DNA from 2 places in the Dokdonia sp. R86516 genome. Region 2 is predicted to be linked to the other one. Evidence: riboswitches for the same ligand, from Rfam matches in the RefSeq annotation. Region 2 holds a riboswitch; the other holds the start of a gene.
The links. Region 2 has a riboswitch for S-adenosylmethionine ahead of SJY23_RS12490 (Na+/H+ antiporter NhaC family protein). Riboswitches for the same ligand answer to the same signal wherever they lie in the genome.

Region 1 (7,360 bases), 1.3 Mb from region 2:
AAAGTAAGTGGGAGTTTAGAATACAAGCCACAAACTTACTCGATGTAGATGTGATAAGTACAAATAGTGTAAATGATTTTACCATCTCAAATACAGAGTATTTTGTGCAGCCTCGTATTGTAATGTTCACAGTACAGTATAGTTTGTAGCATAACTACAAGAAACACTTTTTAAAAGCGACTTCATTCTTTATGAGGTCGCTTTTACTTTTTTTAATTACTTTAGAAAAATGATACAAGAAACTTATGATAAAGCTCGCGTAGTAAACTTTTCAGATGCTGTATTTTCTATTGTAATGACACTTCTCATTCTAGAGGTAGGTGTCCCAAGTATTGCTACACTTAATAAGTTGTCTTTTGGAGCCGTGCTTGCTAACAGAATACCAGATTTCATAGGTCTAGTGGTGAGTTTTTTAGTGAGTGCATTATATTGGATAGGTCACATTAAGTTAATGAAATTTGTAAGTGTTGTAACAGGTAAGCTACTGTGGATTAATATATTTTTCTTGCTCACCATCGTCTTACTTCCATTCTCAACAGCGATGTATGTAAATGGGTTTGATTACCCAGGTCCTTTTATGTTTTATTGTATCAATCTTGCGGTTATAGGTGTTTTTAACTTAATTATGACGCGCTATGTGTATTACTCAGAAAACAAGAAAACAGGTTTTACCAGAGTACTGTATCGCTGGTACCGTGCAAGGGCTATAAATGTTTTAATAATTTGGGTTCTTGCCGCGCTCTGTACAATGGTGTTCCCAATGTTTGCTCGAGTGATTTTTGTCTTTCTTTTTGTTGTTCAATTTCTTATTGATCGTCGTTTTAAGAAGAAAATGACACTTGCCGAGTAGTGTTAAAAATGTGGTAAGTATAAGGTTTACGCTTTCGCGAAAGCGTAACTTTAAAGAAAAAAGCTATGAAGTATCTCTTAGCCTTACTGATCACAACTACTATGAACACGACACCGCTCTCTTTTGATTTTGGAACTACTTGCAACACTTGTGATGACTGGTTTGTCGTGCTTGATGGAGTAATGGGAGGATTATCTACGGGTAGTATTGAGCAAACTAAGGAAAGTATCATCTTTCGCGGAAGCGTAAGTCTGGAGAATAATGGTGGTTTTGCATCCTTGAGAACTCCTTACCAGTCGTACGATTTGTCCAGTTATACAACCGTGACTGTACGATATAAATCTACAGGGCAAGATTTTGGGCTCACGCTCAATAAGTATAAAAGATTCTGGAGACCGAATTATAAAATAAACCTACCCATCACTCAAGGGGAGTGGAAAACCGTAACCTATAATCTAGCAAATTTTGGCACCTACAGATTAGGACAGCCTATGGAAGGGCAGCCCGATAAAGAAGATCTCGCAGATATTATACGCATAGGATTAATTTCAAATACAAAAGCCGCAACAGATTTTGAGATCGAAGTTGATAAAATCATATTTGAGTAACTACATTTTTGTCATTTCGAGCCTGCCGATAAATCACATAACAGTAAGAAGACTAGGTAATTGTAATTGGAAATCAGTCGTCATTTCGAGCCTGTCAGGAAATCGCATTACATTGAGCACATATGAGTGATAACTTACAAAACAAAAAAAGGGAGCCTAGTGGCTCCCTTTTTTACTATCTATACCGATAGACTATAGATTAAAAGCTTCTTTTACTTTCTCAACATAATCAAGTTTTTCCCAAGTAAAGAGTTCTACTTCAACTTCCTTTTTCTTACCGTCAAAGCTTTCAAAAGTTTTTGTTACCACTTCGTTTGTACGTCCCATATGTCCATATGCTGCAGTCTCGCTGTATATAGGAGAGCGCAGTTTTAATCTGCTTTCTATTGCAGCTGGTCTCATATCAAAAAGTTCGGTTACCTTTTGAGCAATCTCACCATCAGATAGCGACACATTTGATGAGCCGTAGGTATCTACAAAGATTCCCATAGGCTCAACAACACCTATTGCATAAGATACTTGTACAAGTATCTCATCTGCTACTCCGGCAGCTACTAGGTTTTTTGCTATGTGACGCGTTGCATAAGCTGCAGAGCGGTCTACCTTTGATGGGTCTTTTCCAGAAAAAGCACCACCACCGTGAGCTCCTTTACCACCGTACGTATCTACTATAATTTTACGACCTGTAAGACCTGTGTCTCCGTGAGGTCCACCTATCACAAACTTGCCCGTTGGGTTGATGTGATACTTAATATCATCATTAAAGAGCGCAGCGATATTTTCTGGTAGCATTCCTACTACGCGAGGTATAAGAATATCTTTTATGTCACCACGTATGCGACCTAGCATTGCTTCATCTTCATCAAAGTCGTCGTGTTGTGTAGACACCACAATCGCTTCAATGCGTTGCGGCACATTATCATCACTATACTCAATAGTAACTTGTGCTTTGGCATCTGGACGTAGGTAAGTAATCTCATCATCCTCACGGCGTAGTTTACCTAGTTCAATGAGTAATCTATGTGATAGCTCGAGAGCTAGTGGCATATAGTTTTCAGTTTCCTTAGTCGCATAGCCAAACATCATACCTTGGTCTCCTGCACCTTGCTCTTCTTTGCTCTCGCGGTCTACACCACGATTTATATCATCAGACTGCTCGTGTATGGCAGACAGTACACCACAAGAGTTACCGTCAAACATATACTCACCCTTTGTGTATCCTATTTTATTAATAGTCTCACGGGCAATTTTTTGAACATCTAGGTATGCATTAGACTTTACTTCTCCTGCAAGAACTACCTGCCCAGTTGTAACTAGGGTCTCGCAAGCAACTTTAGACTGCGTGTCAAAAGCAAGAAAGTTATCGATAAGTGCGTCAGAAATCTGATCTGCAATTTTATCAGGGTGTCCTTCAGAAACAGATTCTGAGGTAAATAAATAAGCCATTTTTTAATTTTTTGTCAAGAAGTAGATTTGACGAGTGCTGGGTAGAAACATAACACAAGAAATGTTAAAGTCTTGTGTTTGATTTTAGCCATTTTTTTTTGAGGTTGCAAGCAGTCAAATCTGTCCTCGTTATTATGGGGACAAAAGTAAAGAAACTTTAATGATATAAATAATCTATTACCCTACCAATCTGGTAGGGTAATGTTATTTTTTTGTGAAAATTTTCTAAGACCTATTTTCTGCTTTTATGGAGAGATTAGAAAAATAGTTTTATATATAGATTGAATATAGTTTAATTTTTGTTTAATTGAATTTAACATAACTTTATTTAGAAAATTATTCTAAAAAGTTTGTTTTTGTAAAATTGTTTTTACAATATTTGTGCTCACAAAGTTCAACAACTTATTGAAATGTTATCAAGAAAGGCTGAGGGAATGACCCTATGAAGCCTTAGCAACCCTTTCACTTAGAAAGAAGGTGCTACATTCTACCCAAGAGTCGCTCATTACCGAATCTTGAGGATAGATAACATCGAGCAGTACCGCTCAGGTACGTGCTTATGTTTTTTCTTATAATATTTTTCTTAAAAATCTTGAGAGCCTGTAAAAAGGTTTAAGAGACGTTTGGCTTTTGTTTTTAATCCTTTCACACAAGGTGAGAGGGAATCTATTAAACTCAAAAAAAAGAAAAATGAGTACACAAAAATTAGCAACCAAAGCGTTGCACGCAGGACACGATTATGCAGCAAACGGAGGAACAAGAGCCGTGCCTATTTACCAGAGCACTGCCTACGTTTTTAATGATGCAGACCACGCAGCAAACCTTTTTAACCTCTCTGAGCCAGGTTTTATCTACACACGCCTTAATAACCCTACAAATGATGTGCTAGAGAAGCGCCTCACAGAGATAGAAGGAGGGCTAGCAGCTGTTGTAACAGCCTCTGGTACTGCGGCAATTAACACCACGCTACTTACACTCTTAAAGCAAGGGGACCACGTAGTAGCCTCAAGTAGTCTCTATGGAGGAACGTATAATTTACTAAGTGTGACGCTTCCTCGTTTTGGGATTACAACCACTTTTGTAGATCCTTCAGATCCAGAAAATTTTAAAAACGCAGCACAAGAAAATACCCGTGCCTTCTTTGTGGAGTCACTAGGCAATCCTAAACTGGATGTATTAGATTTAAAAGGTATTTCCGCTTTCGCGAAAGCGCACAAAGTCCCTTTCATTGTAGATAACACGGTGGCAACTCCAGCGCTTCTTAACCCAATAGAGCACGGGGCAGATATCGTGATTCACTCACTTACAAAATACATAAACGGTAATGGTACCGCACTAGGCGGAGTGATTATAGATGCAGGAAAATTTGATTGGAGTAATGGTAAATTTCCTGAGTTTACAGAGCCATCTGCAGGTTACCACGGCTTAGTATACCACGATGCACTTGCAGAGGCAGCCTTTATTGCAAAGGTGCGCATAGAAGGATTGAGAGATCACGGTGCGGCATTGAGCCCATTTAATGCATTCCAAATATTACAAGGGCTAGAAACACTAGAAATTAGATTGCAAAAGCACTCGCAAAATGCACTTGCACTTGCGCAGTGGCTAGAAACTCGTGATGAGGTGGCGTGGGTAAATTATCCAGGTCTTGAGTCAAGTAAGTACAATGATCTTGTAAAGCAATACTTGCCTAAGGGGCAGAGTGGGATTGTCACCTTTGGTATAAAAGGTGGTTTTGAAAGTGCAAAAACTATTGCAAACGAGACTAAGCTTTTCTCACTACTCGCAAATATAGGTGATAGTAAATCACTCATTATACACCCAGCGAGCACCACACACCAGCAACTCTCAGACCAAGAGCAAGAGGCAACTGGAGTAACTAAAGATCTCGTACGTCTTTCTGTTGGTCTTGAAAATATAGAAGATCTTAAAGAAGATCTCGTAGCGGCTTTTGCGCGCGTAGATAAAACTGTTTTAGTGTAATTAATTGTGATGCTCCAGCTAGCTTTTTTGCCAGAGCTAGTTGGAGCTTTTTTACAATAAGTAGCCTTTCGCCCCATCTTAAACTGCAATATTTATGCTTAACATCGTATCCATATCATCTTTTACCACACATTCTGGTTATCATTGTGATCTCGAAGTGTCATACCAGCTGGCGGGTCAGGTACTAGGTACAGCTCCTGTAGTACTGGTTAATCACGCGCTCACGGGTAACTCTACCATAACTGGAGACAAAGGCTGGTGGAGTGATTTGATAGGTAAAGAAAAAGCTATAGATACAGGTTGCTACACCATACTATCTATAGATATACCAGGTAATGGCCACGCAAGCACGCAGCGCATTACAGCGTATAAAGAGTTTACAAATTATGACATCGCACGCATACACGGGGAGGTGCTACAGCATCTTAACATAACATCACTTTTTGCCGTTGTAGGTGGTTCCTTAGGAGGGCAGATAGCCTGGGAGCTCGCAAGCCAACAGCCAAAACTTATAAAACATTTAATACCCATTGCGACAGACTGGAAAGCGACAGACTGGGTGATAGCACAATGTCATATACAAGACAGCTTGCTTACCCATTCTAGCCAGCCCGTAGCAGATGCGCGTATGCACGCAATGACCTTTTATCGCACACCAGCTTCTTTTAAAGAGAAGTTTAATCGCAGTAAGCGCGATGAGCAATTATATAATACACAAAGCTGGCTTAATCACCACGGCATAAAGCTCTCAGAACGTTTTTCGCTATCGGCATATAGGCTTATGAATCAGTTATTGCTTAGTGCAGATATTACACAAGGAAGCAAAGATTTTAAAGAGTCCCTGTGTGACTTTACCGGTACCGTGCATCAAGTAGCTATAGATACAGACGGACTTTTTCTAGCAGATGAGATGTATGAGACCCACTTGCAATTACAAGAGATGGGTGTCTCATCTACCTATGATGAGATTAAATCCATACACGGTCACGATGCCTTTTTAATAGAATATGAGCAGTTATCAAGCTTTGTAAAACCCATTTTTTCAACACAATTATGTCACAAATAAACATCGCCATTTTTGGTATAGGTAATGTGGGGAGCACGCTCATCACACAGATTACAGATTTTAATAAAAAGTCTTCTAGTAAGCAACTTAATATTTTTTGTATTGCAAACTCTACACTGGCATTATTTCAAAATGAGACGACAGGCAGCTGGAGTGCAGATTTTGAGAACCAGGCACATCCATACACACTTGATGATATTTACGCTTACGCGAAAAAATTAAAACAACAACAAGAGTCAAATCACGATGTTGAAAGCTCGTTTATCGCGGTAGATGTCACTGCGAGTCCGCAGTTTGTAGAAAACTATGTATCTCTCGTTGAAAATGGATTTCATATCGTAACGGCAAATAAAATTGCAAACACACGCTCGTATGATTTTTATAAAACCCTGCGTACATCTTTAAAACAGCACAACAAGAAGTTCTTATATGAAACAAATGTAGGAGCAGGATTGCCTATCATTGAGACTATAAAAAGTTTATACGATAGTGGTGAAGAAATACATAAGGTACGAGGCATATTTTCTGGCTCTCTTAGTTATTTGTTTAACACCTTTTCGGCAGAGGATAAGAGTTTTTCAGACATATTACTTGAGGCAGATGCGTTGGGACTCACTGAGCCCGATGCTAGAGAAGATCTATCTGGTAAAGATGTGGCACGCAAGCTCTTGATTTTAGGGAGAGAGGTAGGACTCACAAAAGAGTTTGACGATGTAAAAGTACAATCACTAGTGCCTAAAGCTTTAAATGGTACCACTACCTTACCTCAGTTTCGCGAAAGCGTAAAAACCCTTGATGCCATTTTTGAGAAAAGTAAATCCCAACTAGGAGCAAATGAAGTGTTGAGACACGTAGGTGAGTTAGATTTAAAAACACAACAGCTTGAAGTAAAACTAGTCCAAGAGTCTAAGCACACAGCGCTGGGACAAACTCAAGGTGCGGATGCTGTTTTTGAAATTTATACAGACTCCTACGGTGATCACCCGCTGGTGATACAAGGAGCTGGCGCAGGAAAGGCAGTGACAGCAAGAGGAGTGCTGAGTGATATTTTAAAAATCACGACAAGCCTTAATTAGTTATGAGCACGGCAATTACAAAGGCACTAAAGGAGCGTATCCTCGTGCTAGATGGGGCGATGGGTACGATGCTACAGGCATATAATTTTAGTGAAGAAGATTTTAGAGGAGAGCGCTTTAAAGATTTTCATCGGTCTGTAAAAGGTAATAATGATTTACTGTCACTCACGCAGCCTGCCGCAATTGCAGAGGTGCACCGCAAGTATTTTAATGCGGGAGCAGATATTGTGGAGACTAATACCTTCTCGAGTACCACCATCGCAATGGCAGATTATGAGATGGAGGAGTATGTGTATGATTTGAATTACGCTTCCGCGAAAATTGCCAAAAA
Region 2 (7,360 bases):
GCTTTTAATGTATTACTCAAATCTTTCAAATTTGAAAAAGCCTTGATGGAGGAGCACTTTAATGAAAAATATGTGCACTCAGATAAGTATCCATCTGCAAAATTTCAAGGAACTTTTGAAACGGATATTGATTTAAATTCTCCTCAAGTTTATGAAGATGTAAATATTAATGGCACTATGCTTTTTCATGGTAAAAAACAACCTACGTCTGTTAAAGCGACTATTGAAGTAATGAAAGACAAAACCTTAAAGGTAACTAGCGACTTTAAACTTGTTTTAGAAACATATGACATTGAAATACCATCTCTTGTAAAAGACAAAATTGCAGCAGACATTGATGTTAATCTTGTAGCAAATTATAAGTAATATGGGTAAAAAGATAAGTATTGTTGCGCTTTTAGTCATTGTAGGGGCTATTGTTTACGGGATCTATTCATTTAATAAGCCCGCAGAAAGTGTTACTACCTCAAATGCAGATTTGAAAGTTACGGCAACCACCTTAATTGACAAGATGGAATCTGATACAGAGGCTGCTCGTACCTTATTAAATCAAGTTATCGAGGTTACCGGTAAGGTCTCATTATTAGAAAAAGGAGAACAAACAACCATTGTTATTCTTAATGAGCAAATAAAGTGTGAAATAGAAAACGCTCAACTGGAAGGGTCCTTAACCATAGGAAATGAAATAACTGTGAAGGGGGTTTACAGTGGATTAGATGAGATGTTTAATGAAATTATATTATCAAAATGTCAGCTTATAAATTAATAATTGTATTAGGTCTACTCGTAATGACCGGCTGTACCTCAGAGCAAGCAGATGTTGAGTACCCTGTAAATGATGCTGCGGCTCAAGAGTATTACACAACTACATTAAAACAAGTCATTGATAATAAGTGTATTTCCTGCCATATATATCATATAGAAGGTAACAACCGCTATGATACGTATGAAAAAACTAAATCAAATATCGTACAGATGGTAAGTCGTATATCTTCTACTTCAAATACTGTAATGCCGCCAGCCGATGCTGTCCAACTTACTCAAGAAGAGAGTGAGAGTTTCGAGACTTTCTTAGCGTTATTAAGTGCAAATGAAGAAGAAGTTCCTGCAGCTAGAATACAAATAGAATGGACAGCATATAAATACCCAGACTACGACAATAGGGCAGGAGTGAGTGGTACCTTTGATGAAATAAGCTACGAACTGAACGAGAACGCAATTGCACCTATTGATTTACTCGATAATGCTAAGGTAACTGTAAACACAAGCTCTGTTAATGTGGGCAATGAGTCAGAGAGAACCACTAATGTAGGAACATTTTTCAGTGCCTTTACACCAGATATCATAGGAGATGTAATTAGTTATGATAACAATGAGGTCACCATACTTTTTGAAATGAATGGAATCACAGCAACAGAGACTTTTGATATTGTTGTAAATGAGGATAGTCTTGTGCTTTCTGGAAGTATTCCAGATATGAATATTTTTGACTGGCAGTTAGGTTATGATGCGCTAGATAATGTATGTGGTGATTATCATGAGAATAAAGTTTGGGAAGATATTGACGTAACAATTGTAATATTGACAAATCAATAAAAAATATGGCAAGCTAGATGATGCTATTATCTAGCTTACCATTATTCGCTTTCGCTGGAATTTTATTTAAACACCATCTTCTTTTAAAAATTACCTCTTGCTTTAATATTACTTAGTTAGCTTTCGCAAAAGCGTGATTATTAGTATCACTCTTAAAGATGATGTATAAGATTGTAACTACAAACAGCAACAGTAAATACCACGTATTTGCTACAAGATCCAGGTAATTGATATTACCTTCTGAGAAGCTCAAAATCATTAAAACCTGCGCTCCATAAGGTAATAAGCCCTGAAAGATACAAGCGAAAATATCCAGAATAGAAGCCGTTTTCTTATTATCTAACTCATATTCATCATTAATGGTCTTTGCGATAGGTCCAGCGACGATTATGGAAACGGTGTTATTTGCAATTGCCATATTGATGGTACTTACCAGCGCTGCAATACCAAGTTGCGCAGTTTTTTTACTCTTAATGAGTTTTTTAATGTTTACTAGAATAAATTCAATACCGCCATTACTAGCCACAAGCGCAGCAAGACCTCCAGTGAGCAGAGATAACAAGAAAATTTCAGTCATATTTGTAAAACCTGTGTAAGCAATTTTAGTAGATTCTATGATGGTAAAATCACCATAAACGATCCCTAGTAAAGCTGCAGCAAGTACACCTACAAGTAGCGTAACAAAAACGTTGAGACCTACAATAGAAAGAATAATGACGAGGACATAAGGAGCAATTTTTATTACATCATATTCATAAACAACGGTTTCTGTAACATCTGTTGTTAGATCTAATCCTTTAAAAATTAAGATAGCGATTGTTATAAGTGCAGCAGGAACCGCAATCTTTATATTTTGCTTGAATTTATCACTCATTTTTGTTCCCAAAGATTGAGTGGCAGCAATCGTGGTATCTGAAATTACTGAGAGGTTATCTCCAAACATACTACCTCCTAGTAAGGCTCCACAAAGTATGGCAAGGTCTGCACTACTTTTATCTGCAAAACCAACAACAATGGGTGCTAAAGCTACAATTGCTCCCACAGATGTTCCCGTAGAAACCGATAAAAACCCAGCAATCACAAAAATACCTACGTAAATATATTGTATCGCAATATAATCTAAACCTAGGTTTACAATCGCATCTACACTACCTGTAGCATTAGTTATTGCGGCAAATGCACCAGCTAGTAGATAAATGAGGCACATGGTTAAAATTTTATCGTCACCACATCCTTTGAGGAGGATGTCAATCTTAGCATTTATAGTCTGTCTAAACATTATAAAAGCAACGATAATTCCAGCAATAACAGCCATAGGTGCAGGTAGAGCATAAAAATCATCTTGATAAATACCAACGCCTAAAAATGTGATTACAAATACAAAAAGCGGAATTAGGGCTGTAAATTTTGGGGTAATTTGTGTAGTCTGTGTCATGTTCTTCTTCATTCTTGCAAGGAGATAATAGCAATTAGATAGAAGTATGCGTTAACATTGTTTCCAATTAATTGGCTTATCTATTTAGCACCTTGCTCGTTATTGCAGGTTGCTATCTCCTTTGTGAGATTCTTGATAATTAATTTTAAGGATGTAAAACTAGTGTACAAACCATACCTTTTAGCTTAAAAAAAGTTAATTTTTTTAATGCTTACATAATCAAATAGATGACAGCATATTTCTTACGAATCGTCATTTATACTATGGATATCAGTTTAAACGGTTTGTACTCTGACGGCATTATCCTCATTACATTACATAAAGAGTAGTTTTTTTATTGACTCAGTTAACTGTTTATCACTTTGTAAATTAAGTTATAGATTTAATCATTAAGAGGTGGATCATGTTATTTACAATATGATTTAAGGTTTTCTTTTTACGCTTTCGCGAAAGCGTAATTTTTCATTAAAATATGTAATTGATTGATAATACAGAGCTTAAAATATACTTTTAGTTATATTTGAAATTAAGTCTTTTACATCTATAGCAGAGTATCTATTATCAAGCATTTATGAATTCTTATTTACTAAGTAAATTTTACATTTTATTTTCAGCAATTACATTTTTTTCTAACTCACTAGATAATGATGACTGTTCGGTAAACGATTGTACAGATACATTTACAGTTGGTTATGAACATAATTTTGATACTTCTGAGATAAGTGATTGTTGGACTGTTAAAGAATTCCCTAGTAATTCTTCTTCTACATATTATTCTTTATCTGATGAAGTTTTTAGAGGTACAACAGGATATTCTATTCACTTAGTTGATACATCTCCAACAGCTAATGCTATTATTTTAATATCACCTCAATTACCTGATCTGTCAACTGACAAAAAACTAGAGTTTTACATTAGTGCCTACGAAGGTGACCTAATCGTAGGGACTGTATCTGACCCAGAAACGCCTGAATCTTTTACAGAACTCAGTACGATTTATGAAGATGTTCCTTACGGGGAATGGGAAAGAAGAAGTGTTTATCTCAATAATTATAGTGGAACAGATAAATACATTGCTTTTAAATTGCAACAAACTTATAGAAGTCGTGGTGAACAGGTATTTATAGATGATTTTAATATGTCCAATCTGTAGATTGTGTAAACCCCTTTGATATTACTGCATCAAATATTACAGACGATAGCGCTCAGATTAATTGGTCTGGTTCAGGCACTGAATTATTATGGGAATTTGAATACGAAATTCTTAATGTTTCTAATAGTACGCAACGGCTATTAACATATTCACCCTCAATTGCCTTGGATAATCTTATAGAAGGCACAGAATACTCGATTAAGATCCGCTCAAAATGTGATACAGAAGCACTTTTTTCTGAGTGGTCTGATCCCATTCATTTAATGACAGCATGCATCCCTATAGAAGCAAACTACACAGAATCTTTTGAACATGCAACGGGTATAAACCCATGCTGGACTACAATCGTTAATAATCATAATGCCTTTGCTGATATACGTACAACTGAAAGTATTGAAGTTAACTATCAACAGTCATGGGGAGGGTCTTTTAATGAGACCATACTGCCTTCTTCTGGAAATCAGTTCGTATACTTCTATAATGGCATTGACTCTTCTTCGGCCCCGTCATCAGATTTTTACTTAATATCTAAGCCTATTTTAGATTTAGATAATAGTAAGCGAATTAGATTTAATTTGATTGTAAAAAGAAGATATTCATCAGGTTTTAACGAATCTAGTCTTCATATCGGTACCATGACAGATCCTAGTAATCCAGATACTTTTGATCTCATTGAAACTATTACACCAGAACAAATGAGTGAGGTAAAACGCAATGGTTTACCCTTAGCACCTTGGAGAGAACATACAGTATATTTAAATGAGTTAAGTGAAAACTTTGAAGCCACGTATATTGCTATACAGCATGGTGATGAATTTTATGGTACTGAATTTTATCTTGATGATTTTAAATATGAAAATATTCCCTCGTGTACGGAGCCACTTTACTCAAAAGTTCTACACGAACGGTTTAATGAGGTTGATATAAGTTGGGATAGTTACAGTAATTCTACATCTAACTTATGGGAAATTGTTTATGGTCCTAGTGGCTTTTCCTTAGATACTGGTCAGCGTGTACAATCATCTACAGAGAGTGTGACTTTACAAGACTTACAATCAAATACTAGTTATGATTTTTACGTTCGCGCAAAGTGTAATAATGATTGGAGTGATTGGTCTTTTGTCAATAATTTTACGACAAAATGTGAAGGATATCTCACAGGCTATTCTGAGAGTTTTGAGACACAAGAAGAAGGACGTTTTGAAAATTGTTGGACAGCAATACGCCCTACTGGCAGCGGAAGTCCCTATTGGGACAATAGTCTTAATAATATTAGCTTAGTAGATGATGTAGGGCCTAATGAATACCCTGCAAATACTGGGTCTAATTGTGTGCGGATTTTTAATGATATTGACTACCCTACTGGTGATACTCCATCTGATAGAATAGTGTTAGTATCTCCTAGGCTAGCTGATCTTGATAACTATAAAAAAATATCATTTTGGCTTCAACCAATATCTAGTGGGTATGCTTCCCCAAACGAGGTGATCATAGGTACACTTTCAGATCCGGATGATTACACTACTTTCACACCGTATCATACTATAACAAATGCTGCCGATAATGAAGATACTTACACAAAATATGAAGTGACATTTTCAGATTATGCCCTTACAGATAAGTATATTGGTTTTAAACAAGGGCCAAGCAATAGAAGACAAGTGATCCTTTTTGATGACTTTCATTATTCTGAGGTTACTTGTGTTACTCCTACAAGCCTAACGGCTTATCAATCAGAAGAAGGTTCTGTAACTCTAGAGTGGCAAGACAATAATAATCAAGAGAGTCCAGAAAGTTGGGAGATAGAATATGGCCCAAAGGATTTCGTTTTAGGAGAAGGCACTATAACTACAAGTACAACAAACCCATTTCAAATTGATGAGTTAAGTAATGGCAAATATGATTATTATGTACGAGCCGTTTGCAATGATAACTTAGGTTATAGCAACTGGAGTAATAGTTATTCATTTACTATAACATGCACTTTACAAGCTCCTTTTTTTGAGAATTTTGATAGTTACGATGCACAGGAACAACATCAAACGGATGGAATAACAGACTTTTGCTGGGAGAGGTCTAACCATGATCTTGCAGGAATAATTGATCGACAAAATTTATATGCTCCAATAAAGTCTGCACCAAATACTGCTTTTGTAAATGATTTCCCTACCTCTCAAAATTTGATGCCAGGGATGCTTGTATCTCCATTTCTAATAGATTTTGATAATACTAAAACACTTAGATTATGGTTAAGAAATGAAACAACAGGTCTCAATACTGTAGGCAGTGGTATTATTGTAGGTACGATGTCTAATCCACTAGATAGAAATACTTTTCACAGTTATACTACTATCGAAGCAGATGAAATTCAGACTTTTGGCCGTGAATTTTTTATTGATTTTTCAGAGTATACTGGAACAGATAAGCATATCGCAATCATTCATGATCAATCTTATGAGTACTCTTTGGTGATGATAGATGATTTTTTATATGACTCACAATCATCTTGTAATATTCCCTTAAATATAAATACCAAAAGTATTGGCACAAGTAGTGCAACCATTAAATGGGAAATGCTTAATGATAATAGTACCTACGAGATAGAGTATGGACCATCAGGCTTTGCGCAAGGAGATGGTATTATTGAAACTACTACAAATTTAAGTATTGACATTACCAATCTACAGCCAGATACTGAATATGACTACTACCTAAGATCTCTGTGTAATTCAAATGTAGCTAGTACATCTAGCACAGCTCTTCATTTTACAACTGCCTGTAGTATTGAAAGTTTACCTTGGGTAGAAAATTTCACAGAAATGGATACCTACGGAGAGGGAACTCTACCTAATTGTTTAAAAGGTGAAGATAATTGGATATCGAGCAATCAAAATTTATCCGAACATCTTGTTGGTGATGGTGATACGAATTTTATCTACGTAACTTTTGATGAATATGGTCTACGTACCTCATTAATAACTCCCATGTTTTACTTAGAGGCTGGAGTTACTTACAAGTTTATAGTTAAAATGAAAAGGGAAATAGGTGACTACAGTTCCCATAGTGTACGTGTCAAAATAGGGATGGGCTCAGAACATTGGTTACTAGATAATAATATTAATTATTTTTCAGGATTTGATTTTGGGTTTTATGAATACTTTCCAGTAGAAACAACG

Region 1: it holds a riboswitch for S-adenosylmethionine, as region 2 does, so the genes downstream of both, SJY23_RS06955 (O-acetylhomoserine aminocarboxypropyltransferase/cysteine synthase family protein) here and SJY23_RS12490 (Na+/H+ antiporter NhaC family protein) in region 2, are expected to answer to the same signal.

The regions. Positions count from the first base shown of each region.
Region 1 is NZ_CP138998.1:1,525,419-1,532,778, forward strand. Features, by position in the region: gene SJY23_RS06935 (carboxypeptidase regulatory-like domain-containing protein) at 1-149, shown strand, start outside; gene SJY23_RS06940 (TMEM175 family protein) at 230-850, shown strand; gene SJY23_RS06945 (CIA30 family protein) at 916-1,458, shown strand; gene metK (methionine adenosyltransferase) at 1,651-2,904, opposite strand; SAM riboswitch class I at 3,315-3,436, shown strand; gene SJY23_RS06955 (O-acetylhomoserine aminocarboxypropyltransferase/cysteine synthase family protein) at 3,595-4,887, shown strand; gene SJY23_RS06960 (alpha/beta fold hydrolase) at 4,982-5,953, shown strand; gene SJY23_RS06965 (aspartate kinase) at 5,941-7,029, shown strand; gene SJY23_RS06970 (homocysteine S-methyltransferase family protein) at 7,032-7,360, shown strand, end outside.
Region 2 is NZ_CP138998.1:2,787,905-2,795,264, forward strand. Features, by position in the region: gene SJY23_RS12475 (YceI family protein) at 1-366, shown strand, start outside; gene SJY23_RS12480 (hypothetical protein) at 368-766, shown strand; gene SJY23_RS12485 (YceI family protein) at 748-1,596, shown strand; gene SJY23_RS12490 (Na+/H+ antiporter NhaC family protein) at 1,709-3,043, opposite strand; SAM-I-IV-variant riboswitch at 3,079-3,175, opposite strand; gene SJY23_RS12495 (choice-of-anchor J domain-containing protein) at 3,603-4,184, shown strand; gene SJY23_RS12500 (choice-of-anchor J domain-containing protein) at 4,349-7,360, shown strand, end outside.